4 regions of the Tuberibacillus sp. Marseille-P3662 genome follow, and region 3 is predicted to be linked to each of the others. Evidence: predicted binding sites of a transcription regulator. Region 3 holds the regulator's gene; each other region holds the start of a gene.

Region 1 (4,216 bases), on a different contig from region 3:
GAAGCAGCGTTTGACTGAGATGATGCGGATGATGTGCTCGAGCCGCTGTTTGCAATCATTTGTTGAAGTCGCTTAATGCTTTCCTGATTTTGATTGATGGCTTTCTGAAGGTCTCCCATATCCTGCGATTGACTGGACCCGTTGCCATTCTGATTCCCTTCATCTGCCGAATTCGTTGATGCAGTTGATTGACTTGAACCACTGTCTGTGATCTTTTGTTGTAGACGCTTGACACTTTCCTGGATCTTTTGAAGTTCATTTTGAAGTTCATTAGTATCATTCGTATCTGTTGATTCAGTCGATTTCGCTGATTGACTTGAACCACCACTATCTGTTGTCGATTGTTCAAGTCGCTTAATACTCTCCTGTATCTTTTTGACTTCCTTTTGAAGCTTCTCAATAGTCGGTTCTGTTTTAGCATAGCCTTGAAATGGAAATCCCAATCCCAAACAGAGCGTCACGGATACAATCATGACCGCCCTAATTTACGCATGTTTTTCCCCCTTCAATCCAGTCCGCTGCCTTGCTACCTTCCTTCTCAATTAAGAACACAGAACCACAAGTGAATCTGTTATCTGGTCATAGCAAACGAGATATAATTCTATGTAAGACTAAACTATGAACATCATCATGTGATTATTCTTCTCTTGATGACCTTAAACAGTTTGTAAAGAATGAGATAAATATCCATTACAAAAGGATGCCAGATTTCTGACACCCTCACTTATAGCCTTTTAGATTTTTAACATGGGGTTTCAGCAACCATCCGATGATCGCTAAAGCAATAACAATCATGAAAAGCAAGAATAGTATTTGGACAACACCCGTGGCCGTTTCACCAAGATAGGAGTACAATAGAGTCGCGGGGAGTTGCCCCAATCCTGTCGCCCAAAAGAAGTTCCAAAACGTCACCGGCGTCACGCCGGCCGCATAACTGACAAAATCAAAGGATATAACCGGAACAAGCCGGGCGATCAGAATGGCATACGCCCCATACTTGTGAAAAAAATGATCCCACGATGACAGCGCCCGTTGACTGACAAGCCGCTCGACTACAGGTCGGCCGATCCATTTTGCTAAATATAAACAAAGGATGGCCCCGGCCATGGCACTCGTCCATGACAACAGCGCCCCCCATAGCCAACCGAACACCCACCCGTTTGCAAAGGTAATAACAAAAGCAGGCAATGGTGCAATGACAGACTGAAACACCATTAATACACCGGAAACCATAGCCGCTAGCGGGCCAAAAGATAACAAATAGTCACGAAAAGCTGATACATCGGCCTGTTTCATAACGATCACAGCATCATTCATCACCTGATGAAAACTCCCGAGACCGAGATAAAGCAAAGTGAAAAAGACAGCTACCCCGCTGAATATACCAATCCCTGTCCTCTGCCCTGCTGTTAATCGTTGACCTTTAAATGAAACCACCGACACCTTTCGTGAAAAAAAGAGCGATGCGAAGCCGAGCACGAACCAGGCGACCATTAAGCCGTTCATGTGTAATATTGTTACTACGCCGTCCAGAAACCACGCTTTTCTAGTCACATAAGCTGGCATAAACATATAGCTCCCATTAATCAACGTTACGACAATGGGAGTGGCTACACTACTACAAACAATGGCCGTAGAAATGTTCCCTTTCCCTATAAGACGAGGGAGGCGTCCTTCTGATATAAGAAAGATGAGACACAGCCACAAGCACAATCCCATGAGTATCGTTATGACATATGCACTGTCAAATCGCATATCTACCCATTGATTTTGAATCAGTAAAAGAGCGATACTCAATCCATACCAATAAAAACAGAACAAAGAGGCAAATAAATGAACACATGTCTTTCCTGTCGCGGTCACGCCCTAGCAACCCCCTTATAACTAACAACCATTGTCTATGGCGATTTACTAAATTTATAAGTTAACACAACAGAGGTTCCGTCTTTGGGCAATACATCGGGATTGCCGTGAAATTTTGCTTCACCATTTTTAAAGGTTCCCACGGAATGTGAAGCATTACTGACAATACCAACAGGACAACTGTCAAAACACATGAAACACCCCGTGATGTTTTCCTTGGCTGCTTCATAGTTGCCCCCGAAGTGATAAGCGAGTCTTTTTCCCGTTGAATCGACCATCACTTGATTGATATCATATACTTTATCTGACTCATCCCAAGTGATATTGACGTCCACGGTCTCTCCTTTTATAACCTTTCCTTCATCGGTTTTCTTAAATTTTTTGTCTGGGTCACCGCCTTTTTCGACAGCCGGGTTTCCGTCAATGTCCTCCAAAGCCTGATAGAAGGCTAACGGATTGGCGTAAGTATCAAACACCGACTTATGACCGTTCGATCCTTCAACCCAGTTCATACCGTGCCGTGTAGGTTTCTTTAAATATTTTCCGTTCACCGTTGCATAAACCTTCACTAACTGATCTTCTTCATTAACATAGATAGGATGGTCTTTGCTAAGGTCCTCCGCACTGGAAGCAAAGTACTGGTCCAAGTCTTCCTGATTGATCGATGAAGTTTGTTCCGAATCGCTAGAAGAACACCCTCCTAAAAGACCTAATAATAGAAAAGCGACAACAGAAAAACGAACATATTGCTTCCCCATAACTGACTGCATCATTCCCCTTCTTCCCCCAATCAGGCATATTCCCCTTCATATTTATGAATCAATACACGAAAAAAATAACTGTAACTCAATATTTATTTCATGTTAGTAAGATTATTCACTGATTCCCCACAAAATGGGAATTCATATTTTTTGCTAGAGTGACATTGCCCCACGCATCAAAAATAACCTGATTGAACAGAGTCATGTCCTTGATGGCTCTAGGAACATTGACCGTCTTACTGTTCCCGTCCAACTCACCTGGCCGAAGATACCCTCTTTTTAAATCTTCTATAGTTGAAACTACTCTAAGATGATGGTCAGCAAAGAGTTCAGGATGGGTCACGTAAACAGCTGCCGTAGTATCCCAATTGAAAAATCCTTTGAGGTTAAACCGCTTTTGCATATACTGCATCCACGGAACAATGTTCTTTAGAATATACGAATAGACATCCCCCTGTTGGTGTTCCAGCCATTCTCGTTCCTTTACTCCAAAAAAAGCCTGCAGGCAAAGATTCCCGGTGACAGCGGTGACTTCTACATCCGATTGAAGGACCTGACTGGTCGCTTCTGGATCACATGAAACATTTAATTCTTCCAATCGATCGCCGTTTATCACCAAGGGTGCCGTGATACCTCCCATCAGCACAACTTGTTTGAGATGGGTAAAAAAATGAGGATCAATTTTGTAAGCTTGATAGAGATTCGTCAAAGCACCTGTCGCTAACAAGGTGATTTCACCGGGACTTTTCGCTGCCGCCTCCGCCAAAAAATGGGCAGCCTCCCTCTGGCTGTCACCTGAATTCCCTGCTCCTTTTAACAATGGCACATCGCTTAGTCCGACCATGTCAAACATATGCTGTGTAACTTGATGGACTATGTCAATATGACTGTTGCCAAAGGTGGTTGTAACACCTATAAGCTCGATATCCTCCCGCCCTAATAAGTATAAAAGCGCCAATCCATCATCAATGTCCTTGTCTTGAACCCCCATCGTATTATCACAATCAAACATCACCTTTTGCATATAGAAGCTCCTCTTATCCTTTTTCTGGTATGAAGTGTAATTGATTCAAATCAACGCTTAAGTGTATAGGCTCACCTTCTAAGACCTCTAAATGAACATCTGCATACTGCACAACCTCTAACATTTTATATCCAACTTGCACCTTAATATGATAAAAGCCTTGACGGAACGACCAATCCCTAATAATTCCTTTAAAAACATTAGGTTCTTCTCCCTTCGACTCTGTCTTTGGTATGATCGTTAAGGTTTCAGGTCGAATCACAACCCAACCTGTTGATTGTGAAACATTATGATCACACGGGCATTGAATCTGAAAATCATCGGATAGAAATACCCCTTCCCGACATTGGCCATAAAAAACATTTTTAGCTCCCAAATAGCGAGCGACATTTTGTTCACCCGGCTTTTCGTATAAATCTTTGGGTCTATCTATTTGCAAAATTCGTCCGTCTTCCATTACTCCGATCCGATCTGATAATTGAAAGGCCTCATCACGATCATGGGTGACAAACAGAATCGTCACATGGTGTTCTTGATGCATCCGGGCAACCAAAGCACGCATATCTTC
Region 2 (4,216 bases), on a different contig from region 3:
GCTAAATTTTTAAAGCAAAAGCACATCCCTTACATGGTTGCTGTTATTCCCGTTTATAAAAATCCTAAGACACATGAATCCGTTCATTATTCTGATAAACCAAAGGTGGTTAAAGCCTTGCGATATATGCAAAAAAATGGCGGGAGCATCGTGATGCATGGTTATACCCACCAATTCCGTAAGGGAGTCACCGGAGAAGGATTTGAATTTTGGGATGTGAACAACAACACACCTATCGTGGGCCCTCCTGATCAAAAGCACAAGACGAAAGATGATTTCACAAACAAATCCAGCTATAAGGCTTATAAAGCAAAACAGAGGCAATTCGAAAAAGACTATATCACAAAAAAACTGACAAAAGGGATACAGGAGCTCACAAGCAATCAGCTGTATCCACTGGCTTTTGAAGCCCCTCATTATACAATGTCCCTTGAAGGCTACAAAATCGTCTCCAACTACTTTTCGACTTACGTTGGACAAATCCAGTTAAGCAACAAAAATTGGAAAATTTCAGGGACATCGCCTTATATTACGCGACCTTCTTTTCTTAACAATATGCTTTTGTTACCTGAGACGATTGGTTACGTTCCAGAGAATGACAAAAACGCGATACCGAAAATGATGAAAAAAGCAAATCAAAACATGATTGTCAAAGATGGCGTGGTTGCAGGATTTTATCATCCTTATCTTGGTTTAGATCGTCTCAAAAAATTAGTTAACAATATGGAGGAAATTCCGAATTTACATTGGATAAACCTGAAAAAGGTTGATAACTCAGTAAAAGCACCGGAGGTCTCTATCACGTCAGGTTCACAAGGAGTTATTGTTCAATCTAACCTTAAGTCCGTGAATCATATTGTCAAATTCACAGTCTCCAATATCAGGGAAATCTTGTTATGGATCTTATCTAGCACCGCCATGATAGGCGTTGTACTGGTAATAGTCTGTACCCTTTTTCAAAAGAAACGTCGAGTAAACTAGAAAAAACCCTACTTAGATACTTATTTTTGAAGAATTGATTTTCTCATCCTGCTGTATTTACCTCTGGCTCTTTTCTTCTCCAATACAGAGTATTAACCATTTTGACAGAATAAATCGTGATAAAGGGAGACCATGATGCAGTCTTAATTAAATCTAGCCCATCGCCTCCCTTTCTATTGAAGGCTATCGCTTAACTTCTGTAAAATGCGGCGCTAAAGTATCTTTTATTACCTTGGTACTTTTCTTGAAATGCTCTTGTTCCTCTTGGGTAAGATTCAATTCCAAAATATCACGGACCCCCCTGCGGTTAATGACAGCTGGGACACCCGTATAAACATTGTTCTCATCGTATTCGCCATCTAGTAGGGCTGATACGGTCAGTATGCTATTTTCATTGTGCAAGATCGCTCTTGTGATTCGAACAAGTCCCATTGCTATACCATAGTAGGTGGATCCCTTACTATTGATCACTTTGTATGCAGCATCCCGGACATCTGTAAAAATCTTATCAAGATCTTCTTTTTGATACTGTTCTTGGCGGTTAATGAGGTCAAGAACGGGGATACCTCCAACATCGGCACAGCTGTAGACCGGGAGTTCACTGTCCCCGTGTTCTCCAATAATATAAGCATGAACGTTGTGTGGGGCAACGTTAAAATAATCGCCTAACAGAAAACGGAAGCGGGCCGTGTCAAGAATGGTGCCAGATCCAATGACGCGTTCCTTTGGAAGCCCGCTATACCGCTGTGTCGCGTAAGTTAATATATCAACCGGGTTGGTCGCTACCAGAAAGATGCCGTCGAATCCGGAGGCCATGACGTCCTTAACAATGGTGTGAAAAATGTTAAGGTTCTTCTCAACGAGGTCAAGGCGTGTTTCCCCTGGTTTTTGATTCGCGCCTGCACAAAGGACAACGATATCGGCTTCAGCGCAATCTTCATATGAACCGAAATGAATGTGAGCAGGACTTGGGGCAAACACTTTCCCATGGTTGAGATCCATGACGTCCCCTTTTGCTTTATCTTCGTTTAAGTCAATCATAATCAGTTCATCCGCTACCCCTTGATTCATTAAGGCGAAAGCATAACTTGATCCTACAGCCCCTGTTCCTACTAAAGCCACACGGTTGATTTTATGATCTGCCATTCCCACCCATCCTCTCTTAGGTCAATTGTGAAATGTTTCACAAATATATTGTACAATATATTTCTTTATGGGTACATTGATTGGCGGAAAAAACGGTTGACAATTTTGTTAATGAATGACGATCTTTTTTGGAATGCTTATTCCCTAGCATCTTTGATTAGGTCCGTAAAAAAAAGGCAGATCATTGATGCCTTCAAAAAACTAAGGCGCCTATCATTGCAAAACATAAAACGATCGCAGAAAGAATGGATTCTGAAAGAGTATAAGTTTTGAAACCACCTTTTATTGATAATCCAGCTAATTTCGCCGTCACCCAAAATCCGCTATCATTCACATGTCCTACACTAACGGCACCTGCTAGTGAAGCCATTGCTATCCAAACCGGCTCAACGGCTACATTTGCTGCTGCACTAGCCATTATAGACATAGTGGTAATACCAGCCACTGTTCCAGATCCTTGGGCGATTCTAAGTATCAAAGCAATACCAAACGACAAAAGGATGAGTATAATCGCGGAATGGGATCCCCCAGCTACGGTATCTATAAGAGCTTTTCCAATCTTTGTTTTTTGAATAACCGTCCCAAAGGCTCCTCCAGCTCCTGTGATCAATAAAACAACCCCTGCTGCCTGCATACCGAACGAAGCAGCGTTATCTCTTTGTTTCTTGTTTAAGGATTTCGATGCCACAAAATATGCAAATACTGCTCCAGTAAGCAAAGCTATTATTTGATTGCTTATAAAATTAACAAAGGCAGGCGGATGTTCAAGCACAGCGCTACTCACTGTCCCTATTAAAATTAAAACGATCGGTAAGAATACAGGGACCAATGAAAGAATCGCTGACGGTTGGTTTTCTGAAACGACATTATTTTCGTTATTGTCTTCCATAACAGGTTCCTCATCTGTTTCCTTATGCCAGATTCCCTTGTCCAACAGTGTGAAATATAGTCTCATAGCAATTAAACATGATAAAATTCCTACCACCAAACCAACACTAACCATAATTCCAAGATCAAAATTCAAAATGCTTGTAGCTGCAAGGGGACTAGGTGTAGGAGGAACTACCGTATGAGCAGTAGCTGCCCCAATGACCAGTGCCCCAACAACATAAGGAAGCGGCTTATTAATTTCTTTTGCCAACTGAATCCCAAGGGGAATTAATATAACAAACGTTACATCATAAAAGACCGGTATGGCTAATATAAAAGCTGCAAATCCAAGAGCATAGATCGATTTTTCTTTTGAAGTCAATTTTATTAACGAGGTTGCTATAGAATGGGCCCCTCCAGAGTCAGACAAAAGTTTACCCAATATGACTCCAAAACCTATGGAAAGCCCTATCTCAGCCATGAGTCCTCCAAATCCTGAGCTAATTGCCTCTATTGTTGCTGATAAGCCAAGCCCCGAAGCAAGCCCCATATATATACTTGCTATGATTAGGCCGATGGCGGCATTGAGCTTTAATTTTAAAACTAGGAATAAAATAATCGCTATCGAGACAACAAGATTAAGCAATATAATCTCTTGTGAGACCATTTTATCACTCCTTATTCCAATATTCAGAATTTAAATAGCGAGCGAAGAAGCTAGGACAATAGTATATGAGTGACATAATCATCCGAACTGGTTGATTCGTCAGTTCGGATGATTTGTTGAAAAGAGTCATCGCCTCGTCAAAGTCCTTCGCTTGCCATGGGCACGGCCTAACTAACTTGGTAAAGAAAACACCTTTTCCAAGTGGAACTTCGGCTCGTGCTCCTGCATCTTCAAGCCTATTCAGAGAAGCAAGATGCTTCTTCGCAGTCCAAAGAAGCTTATTCTCCGGCGTTCGTGCTGTTCCTGCAGGCGTCTACGTATTTTGACGACGCTTAGAACGTGCTTTCATATCTTATTGTTCGGCTTCCTGAGTATCCTGTCTTAGGATTATCCCAGCCCCGAAAGGCATCATCATAAATTCAATCTTTCTTTTAAACGACTTTCAGCTTTACTTAACTTATTTTCGAACGCCTCTTCACGCATTTGTTTAAAGTTCTTAAGGTCCTGTTTTTGTTCCTTACGCCACTCTTTAGCGAATTGTCCAGTATCAAT
Region 3 (4,216 bases):
TGACTGTATTAGGGAACAAGGCCGAATCCACTAATACTCAAAATTTAATGGGGATTGCTGAACAAGCACCAATTGCCATTATTAGCATTGCCCTATTAGGTCCGATTGTCGAAGAAATTGTATTTAGAAAAGTGATTTTCGGTTCGTTTTATAAACGATTCAATTTCTGGCTATCAGCGTTATTCAGCGCGCTTATTTTTGCTGTTTTTCATTTTGATGCACACATCATTGTCTATGGTTCAATCGGATTTGTCTTTGCCTATTTATACGCTAAAACAAAACGAATCATCGTTCCGATCATTTCACACATGGTCCTCAACAGTTTGAGTGTGATACTCTTTTTTTTCCGGGATGATCTTCTCCAGTACTACGAAGATCATGAGCAACAATTGCAGTTGATTTGGGGGGTATTCTTTTGAAGCAACAAACATTAAATATATGGATTCTATTTTATTTGGTGATTACCGCTGGATGCATCTACTTTGCTGTTAATGCGGCCCACCAAAGTGTATGGAATCCCGTAACAATTTTCTTTTCCGCATTTGCGGCATTTATCATACGCACGGCTTTTACACTTATGCGCTATAAGTCTTCCATGAAACACAAATAAAAAGGTCACTTCAATTTGAAGTGACCTTTTATTAGGCTGTTTTCTAAAAGATTGTTGCTCTTAGATACAACTGAAAACATTTATTGCTGTGAGCAATTGAAATACATGTAGACTCCTGCGGGAACAGCGGCCAAAGTGAGACCCCGCAGAACGAAGCGGTAGCGGAGTTCGAGGAGGCTCACTGGTCGCCCGCGGAAAGCGAAGTGTATTTCAAATGCGGACAAAAAATCAACAATCCATGCAAAAAGAGCCTTTTATTATAACCATTTATTCAAGATGGTCCTGATCGGTTAAAATCATCGGACCGTCCTTGGTAATTGCAACCGTATGCTCATACTGTGCCGATAATGAACCATCCGCAGTTCGAGCCGTCCAACCGTTATCGTCCAACTTAGAGTGCCAACCGCCAGTGTTAATCATGGGTTCGATGGTTAATACCATCCCTTCCTTTAACCTCAGGCCTTTTCCTTGTACACCGAAGTGAGGCACTTGCGGCTGTTCATGGATACTGGGTCCAATCCCATGGCCCACAAAGTCACGAACCACACTATAACCTTCACCTTCTGCATAGGTTTGGATGGCATGACCGATATCACCAATCCGGCCACCAACTTTGGCTTGTTCAATCCCTTTATACAAAGCCTCTTTCGATACATCAAGCAGATTTTGCGCTTGTTCCGAAGCTGTCCCTACAGCATAGCTCCAAGCGGAATCGGCTAACCAACCATTCAGGTTAACGACCATGTCAATCGTGACAATATCCCCTTTTTTCAACGGCTCGTTGCGCGGGAAACCGTGACAAATTTCGTCGTTTACAGATGCGCAGGTAGCATACTCATAGCCTTGATAACCTTTTTGTTCTGGTGTTGCCCCCCGCTCGCTTAAAAAAGCCTCTGTAAAAGCTTCAATGTCGGCTGTGGTTATGCCTGGTTGAAGTTTCTTTTTGATAGCCTGATGACAAGCAGCGAGTATTTCCCCAGCTTCCTTCATTTTGGCAATTTCATTCATCGATTTTAACTGCAGCATTTTATCACCCTTCTTCATTCGTTACAATAATCACCCTATGTTAGATTCCTAATCATGGGTACTGCCGACGGCTAGCTATTGATTTTCGTTTGTTAAAGACTTAATCTTTTGTCGATAAGCCATTCGAGAGATCACAATACTTACTTCATAGAGGATGACCAACGGCACCATCACAATCAATTGGGAAATGACATCAGGAGGCGTAATGAAACCTGCCATGATCAAGAGAACAAAGTAAGCATACTTCCGTATCCTGTGCAATAAGGCTGGTGTGACAAGACCCAGCCTCGTTAAGAACATAACAAGAATCGGTAATTGGAAAACAAATCCAAACGGCAATGTGATTTGTAATAAAAAACGAAAGTATTCATTAATGCCAATCTCACTTTCAATATTCAACGACGTGCTTAGATTTCCCATAAAATTTAAGGTATAAGGAAAAAGAATATAATAAGAAAAAGCAAGACCGCCTAGAAATAATAAAACTGCCAATGGGATAAAGGCTAATGTCACTTTTTGTTCCTTTTTATATAGACCAGGCGCAATAAAAGCCCATATTTGGTAGAGTATGAGTGGTAAAGCAATAATAATCCCAATCACAAACGCCATCTGTATAAAAATGTTCAGAGGATCGGTAACCCTGAACGCATTCATGGCAACGCCTTTCGCTTCCTCTGCTTTCTGTAAATACAAAATTAACGGCTTGGATAAGAAGAAGCCAACTACAAAGGCGATGACAAAACCAATGGCGACGATCATCAACCGCCGCCTGAGTTCGTGTATATGTTCCGTCATGCTCATGTACTTATCAGCCATGCTTAATCATCCTGCTTTTTGTTCTTATCGTCATGATTGTCGTCCATAATTCCCTTAGTAGCATTCTTAAATTCCCTGAGCGTATGACCTGCAGCTTTACCTAATTCAGGAAGCTTCTTCGGCCCGAAAATAATTAAAGCGACAACTGCTACAAGAGCAATACTTCCCGCACCGTATCCCATCGTTACGTCACCTCCATGCTGCTATTTAAGCGGATAGTTTTTGAGAAAATAAATGATTGATTGTAACTCGACAGCCAAGTCAATATGATGAACCCTAATGTGATCAGGAACCGAAAGACGGACTGGCGTGAAGTTCAGAATCCCATTAATACCTACAGCAACCAGTTGATCAGCGACTTTCTGCGCAGCGGCTGCTGGCACCGTCAAAATGGCTACAGGGATGTTACCATTTTCAGCTTGTATATCACGCAAATCATCGATGGTCACACCAGCGATTTCCGTACCAATTTTATCTCCATCAACATCATAGGCTTTCACGATTTGTGTGCTATTATTTTTCATAAAATTATAATTCAATAGTGCTGTTCCAAGATTGCCTACACCTACTAACATTACTTCAGTTAACTCATCTTGGTCAAGTGTTTCCCGAAGAAAGTCCAACAACCGTTCCACATTATAACCGTAACCTTTTTTACCCAATGTGCCAAAATAGGAAAAGTCTCGTCTAATAGTGGCCGAGTCAATTTTAACCACATCGCTTAATTCTGAAGACGACACGCAGCTTTTCCCCGATTCAGCGAGGTGACGCAGCGAACGATAATATAGTGGCAGTCGTTTAGCTGTTGCCCTCGGAATCTGCTCATAACTCATATCAATATTTAACCCCCGTCGACGCTTTGGTCAGACTGATAGTCACCACTTTTTCCCCCGGTTTTTTGGACGAGATAAGTCGATGCTATCGTCATACCTTTATCTAACGCTTTGCACATATCATAAACCGTTAAAGCTGCGGCAGATACCGCTGTCAGCGCCTCCATTTCTACACCCGTTTCATTTTTGGTTTTAACGGTAGCATGGATGGCTAGGCATCCTGCTTCTTCCCATGTAAACGTGATGTCAACGCCCGATAGCGATAACGGGTGGCACATCGGAATCCACTGTGAGGTTTGTTTCGCTGCCATAATCCCCGCAACCTGAGCGACTGCAAGTACATCGCCTTTTTCCACCTTTTGCTGTGTCACAGCATCATAAGCTTGCTGATTCATGGTGACGGTTGTACGAGCGATAGCTGTGCGTGACGTTTTTTCCTTAGCGGATACATCAACCATCTTTGCTCTACCTTGGTCATTGACGTGTGTGAGTCGATCCAATACCAAGGCCTCCTTTTATCTTAGTCTTAACACCCATATGGTTGCCACTGGTCTCAGCTATACGATACACTGAAATAAGGATTTGAGGTGTATTCAAGTGATCCTATTACAGACCAATAAAATCAGTAAATCCTATGGTACTGATACCATTTTATCGAATATTAACATAGAAGTACAATCTCATGAACGTGTCGCACTCGTTGGCCGCAACGGCAGTGGTAAAACAACGTTGCTCAAAATTATTTTAAACGAACTTGAAGCCGATGATGGGGATGTCATTTTTGCAAAAGAAACGTCCGTAGGTTATCTTTCCCAGCACACTGCTATTCATTCAGAGCGTTCAATCTATGATGAATTAGCCCTCGTTTTCACTGACCTCATTAACATGGAAACGAAACTCCGGGACATGGAGCAATCCATGAGCGATTCCG
Region 4 (4,216 bases), 350 kb from region 3:
CGGACCACAAAGGCATTTAATTTCTTGCAGATTGTCGGCTTGGGTGCCGTAGGCCTAGACAAACAACGAGCACACTCACAGCCAGACAAACCATTGCCACATAATGGAGGTGGGTAATATCTAAATGAGTATTAAATAACAGTCCGAGCAACGTAGATGATAAAATTGAACCCAAGTAACGACTTGTTTGGAACAATCCTGAGGCCGTTCCCGTTTCTTCAGCATTCACTTGCTCATAGAGTGCTGTCTGCATTGAGATATTATTGAAACCATTACTAATTCCAAGAATAACCATGATGATGATCAACCACCATAGCGGTGAAGCTTGATTCAATGTCAAGATCAAACCCGTTCCAACTAAAATCGTTACCGCTCCTGCTAATAATGACGGCTTGGAACCGCGAAGATCAATCCACCGGCCAGCAAGCGGGGCCACAATCACGCCACAACCAGCCATCGCCAACATGATGATCCCCGCTCTCCCACTGCTATAATTTCGAACCTGTTGCAAAAAGGTAGGTAAGCCAAAAAAGTAACAATAAAAAATAAGATTGATACTCATGAACTGAACATAGATCAATGTCACATTCACGTTCTTCTTCAATGCATCCAAATCAATAAAAGGCTCATGCCGGCGTTTTTCATAAAGATAGAAACTGCTTCCGGCAATGATCAGAATAAATAAGGTCCACCAGCGAATATCTGTCTTTAAAGAAAATAGAAACAGAATAAAGCTAATCATACTGACACTAAACAAAACGATGCCGCCGAAATCAATGCGGCCGAGTTCAATTTTTCCCATTCCCTTATTAGGTAAAACAAAAATAGCCATCAAAAACGAGACAATAATGAACGGAAAGTTAACTAAAAAAATCGCTGGCCAATCCCATGATTCAATTAAAAAGCCACCGATTGAAGGGCCGAAAGCAGCGGACGTTGATGAAAATACCGCGAGTGCTGCCAATGCTTTCCCTTGCCCCTCTGTAATACTTGTTCTGACCATAGACATACCACTTGGAAATAACGTTGAACTGCCAATAGCTTGGAGCACGCGAAACACGATTAACCAACCAAAACTGGGAGAAAACGGCGCAAGAAGCGATGCCAGAGCAACGACAACAAGTCCTGCCAAAAATAAACGTTTCGGACCGAACATATCACTGAGTTTGCCTGTAACAGGCTGGGCAGCCGCACTTGCTAAGTAAAAGGCAGAAATTAACCAAGACGCATCAGCAAATGACAACTGGAATTCACTTTGAAGCCGCGTTAACGCCACAGCGATCATAGATGAGTTCAAAGGATTAAGCAGCGTACCAAGGCCAATGGTCAAGACTAGAACCCATGACTTTGGTCTTTTAATTAATTCGGACATAGAATGACTTCATCACCTTACATCAATAACTGATTAAATCAATCATACGAAAATTTTGAACGTGATAAAATCTTTCTGCTCAATCACCAACTATTGTCGTATGTTTACCCACCCCTTATAAATTCAATAGATGTCGTATCACTCTTAATAACGATTTCGGATATGTATTTTTTTTAATAAAAATGTTATTATAAAATAAGAAGCTCAAGGAGGCTTACGTCAACTTAGCGCTTCTTAACTAGTCCAAACAAGCACTTTTTGATGTTGGCGATGAGTATAAAAGCGAATGATATCTGTTCTCTCATTTCAAGCATAAGAGTGAATAGATTTTATTTATTTTCACTTGTGCACTATTACACAAGGAAGTGAATCACTAACAGCACAAGGTGTTTGTCAAAAACCGCTGCAGTTATTGGAATCATCTTAATAACTATATATTCGTAGCGGTATCATTTTATAGCAAAGGAGACATCGGCTATGTCAGAAACATCGAATCAACAGCCTTCTGAAAATCAAGCTGCCGCACAACAGACTTCAAGTCAAGTCCAACGTGATGTGCTTGATCAACTGTTGAACCCTGAAGTTCAACAGTCATTGACGGTTCTCATCGAGAATCTTCCGAAGTTAACAGAATTGGTGACTGTGCTAACAAAGTCCTACGACACGGTTCAATCCTTAGCAACGGATGATGTCCTTAAGGAAGACTTCAAAGGAGGTTTTCAAGAAGTTCTTGATCCTTTGCAAGGCAAAGCAAAAGAGGTTGCTGCCAATGCTATTGAAGCAAAAGAACGTGCTGAGGACAGCGAAGAAACCATTGGACTTTTTGGTCTATTAAGATTGCTCAAAGATCCACAAGCCCAAAAGCTATTCCGCTTTGCGCAAGCTTACCTCACCATTATGGACGAACAAGAGCGGAAACAACAGTAATATTATCATGATCACGAACAAATGAAGAACGGAGGATGATTATGTCTAAACATATTGTCATATTAGGCGGCGGCTATGGCGGATTGTTGTCTGCTTTAACCGTACGTGAACATTTAAGTGCAGACGACGCTTATGTCACAGTCGTTAACCGCTATCCAACGCATCAAATCATAACAGAACTTCATCGTCTGGCCGCGGGCAACGTCGATGAAAAAGCCGTTGCTCTACCATTAGAAAAGCTGCTCAAAGGCAAAAATGTGGAGCTTAAAGTGGCCAACGTCAAAGAAGTCTCACCAGACAAACAAGAAGTGGCGCTTTCAAATGGCGGCACATTAAATTATGATGCTCTTGTTGTGGCCCTCGGCAGTCATACGGCCTTCTTCGGCATACCAGGATTGGAAGAGAACAGTTTCCTTCTAAAATCTGTAGACGATGCCAATCGTATCCGTAAACACGTCGAAAATCGCATTCGCGAATATGCGCAAACGAAGAATAAAGCCGATGCCACTTTCATTGTCGGCGGCGGTGGTCTAACCGGTGTTGAACTTGTCGGTGAATTTGCTGATCTTATGCCAGAGCTAACGAAAAAATATGGTGTCGACCCTAATGACATCTCACTCATGTGTGTCGAAGCGGCCCCATCCATTCTTCCTGGATTCTCAGAAGAATTAATTGAACGTGCAACTTCCAGCTTAGAAGCCCGCGGTGTCCAATTTTTGACCGGTCTTCCTGTAACAAAGGTTGAAGGCGACGCTGTCGAACTAAAAGATGGTCAAACCATCAATGCGAAAACATTAGTTTGGACAGGCGGTGTCCAAGGCAACCCGGTAGTTGCTGATTCCGGCATTGAAGTTAACCGCGGCCGCGCCGTTGTGAATGATTACTTGCAATCCAATTCCCATGACAACATCTTTGTAGCTGGTGACAGCGCCGTTGTTATGAAGGAAGATGGCAAGCCATATCCACCAACAGCCCAAATTTCTTGGCAAATGGGTGAACTCATTGGCTACAATCTCTATGCTTACTTAAAAGATAAGGCCTTCGATACTTTCGATCCTGTTATGTCAGGGACGCTGGCTAGTCTTGGCCGCAAGGATGGTATCGCGACAGTGGGTGCCAACAATACCCAATTAAAAGGTATGCCTGCATCTATGATGAAACAAGCCAGTAACGTTCGCTACTTATCCCATATTAAAGGCCTATTTTCCTTGGCTTACTAAAATTGACTTGACGTCAAAAAAAGCAGAGACCGCTTGGGTCTCTGCTTTTTTTATTATTTTATTAACGTTGCATGCCCTCTCCTATTCATCCTTCATCGGCGTTGACGCTTGGTGCAGCATATCTTCCAGTTCCTTAGTGAAACGCTGGACGTCAGTCTCACTCCAACCTAGAAGATCGGCCATATACCGGGTCACAGGTGCCTTCCATTGTCGAACCCAATCAATATGGAACAGCAATGCCCCCGAACGACGAAGGAAAAAGTCGAGCAATGTCGCCGTCATTTCTTCCTCAATACCGTAACGAACCATAGCCATAATGGTTTTTGGCAGACCATACTGCTCGGCATCCTCATCTGAAATATTGTGAATGGTATCATAGATCGTTCCGACATTCGAACCATAACGTTCGACAAGTTGCCGTGCAGTTGTCTCCTCTAAGCCCATTCTTTTGCCGTCCTTAACTCGTCGATGAATAAAATCGGAAAAACCGTCGCCACCACCAACATCACCACCCGATAATTTGATATGAGCGGTCTGACATTGGTCAATGAGCATGTGGCCCTCGTCTTTCAATTGCTCGCCGACGAGGTCCAGCACCCGTTCCGCCATTTTTCTATAGCCCGTCAATTTACCTCCGGCAATCGTAATTAAACCAGAATCGGAAACGAAAATCTCATCTTTACGTGAAATTTCATCC

What was found. Region 3 encodes Rex, which represses fermentation and respiration genes when NADH is low (regulators of the CRP and FNR family bind a similar motif). Its sites were predicted from a motif close to TTGTGAAATATTTCACAA; they were not measured.
Region 1: a site for Rex is predicted at 2,676-2,693, ahead of B9Y89_RS09085 (YdjY domain-containing protein). Genes of this name have one in related genera too.
Region 2: a site for Rex is predicted at 2,153-2,170, ahead of B9Y89_RS17140 (L-lactate dehydrogenase). Genes of this name have one in related genera too.
Region 4: a site for Rex is predicted at 1,716-1,733, ahead of B9Y89_RS03390 (DUF1641 domain-containing protein). Genes of this name have one in related genera too.

The regions. Positions count from the first base shown of each region.
Region 1 is NZ_FXBS01000006.1:106,211-110,426, reverse strand. It holds gene B9Y89_RS09095 (hypothetical protein) at 1-473, opposite strand, end outside; gene B9Y89_RS09090 (TVP38/TMEM64 family protein) at 721-1,566, opposite strand; gene B9Y89_RS09085 (YdjY domain-containing protein) at 1,899-2,636, opposite strand; gene B9Y89_RS09080 (nucleoside hydrolase) at 2,740-3,648, opposite strand; gene B9Y89_RS09075 (ABC transporter ATP-binding protein) at 3,662-4,216, opposite strand, start outside.
Region 2 is NZ_FXBS01000006.1:1,706,569-1,710,784, forward strand. It holds gene B9Y89_RS17135 (polysaccharide deacetylase family protein) at 1-981, shown strand, start outside; gene B9Y89_RS17140 (L-lactate dehydrogenase) at 1,165-2,127, opposite strand; gene B9Y89_RS17145 (GntP family permease) at 2,321-3,664, opposite strand; gene ilvC (ketol-acid reductoisomerase) at 4,076-4,216, opposite strand, start outside.
Region 3 is NZ_FXBS01000003.1:5,292-9,507, reverse strand. It holds gene B9Y89_RS01420 (CPBP family intramembrane glutamic endopeptidase) at 1-419, shown strand, start outside; gene B9Y89_RS01415 (DUF4305 domain-containing protein) at 416-610, shown strand; gene map (type I methionyl aminopeptidase) at 878-1,636, opposite strand; gene tatC (twin-arginine translocase subunit TatC) at 1,712-2,452, opposite strand; gene B9Y89_RS01400 (twin-arginine translocase TatA/TatE family subunit) at 2,455-2,634, opposite strand; gene B9Y89_RS01395 (redox-sensing transcriptional repressor Rex) at 2,656-3,285, opposite strand; gene moaC (cyclic pyranopterin monophosphate synthase MoaC) at 3,294-3,785, opposite strand; gene B9Y89_RS01385 (ABC-F family ATP-binding cassette domain-containing protein) at 3,883-4,216, shown strand, end outside.
Region 4 is NZ_FXBS01000003.1:359,256-363,471, reverse strand. It holds gene B9Y89_RS03395 (MFS transporter) at 17-1,372, opposite strand; gene B9Y89_RS03390 (DUF1641 domain-containing protein) at 1,850-2,299, shown strand; gene B9Y89_RS03385 (NAD(P)/FAD-dependent oxidoreductase) at 2,341-3,519, shown strand; gene B9Y89_RS03380 (glycerol-3-phosphate dehydrogenase/oxidase) at 3,601-4,216, opposite strand, start outside.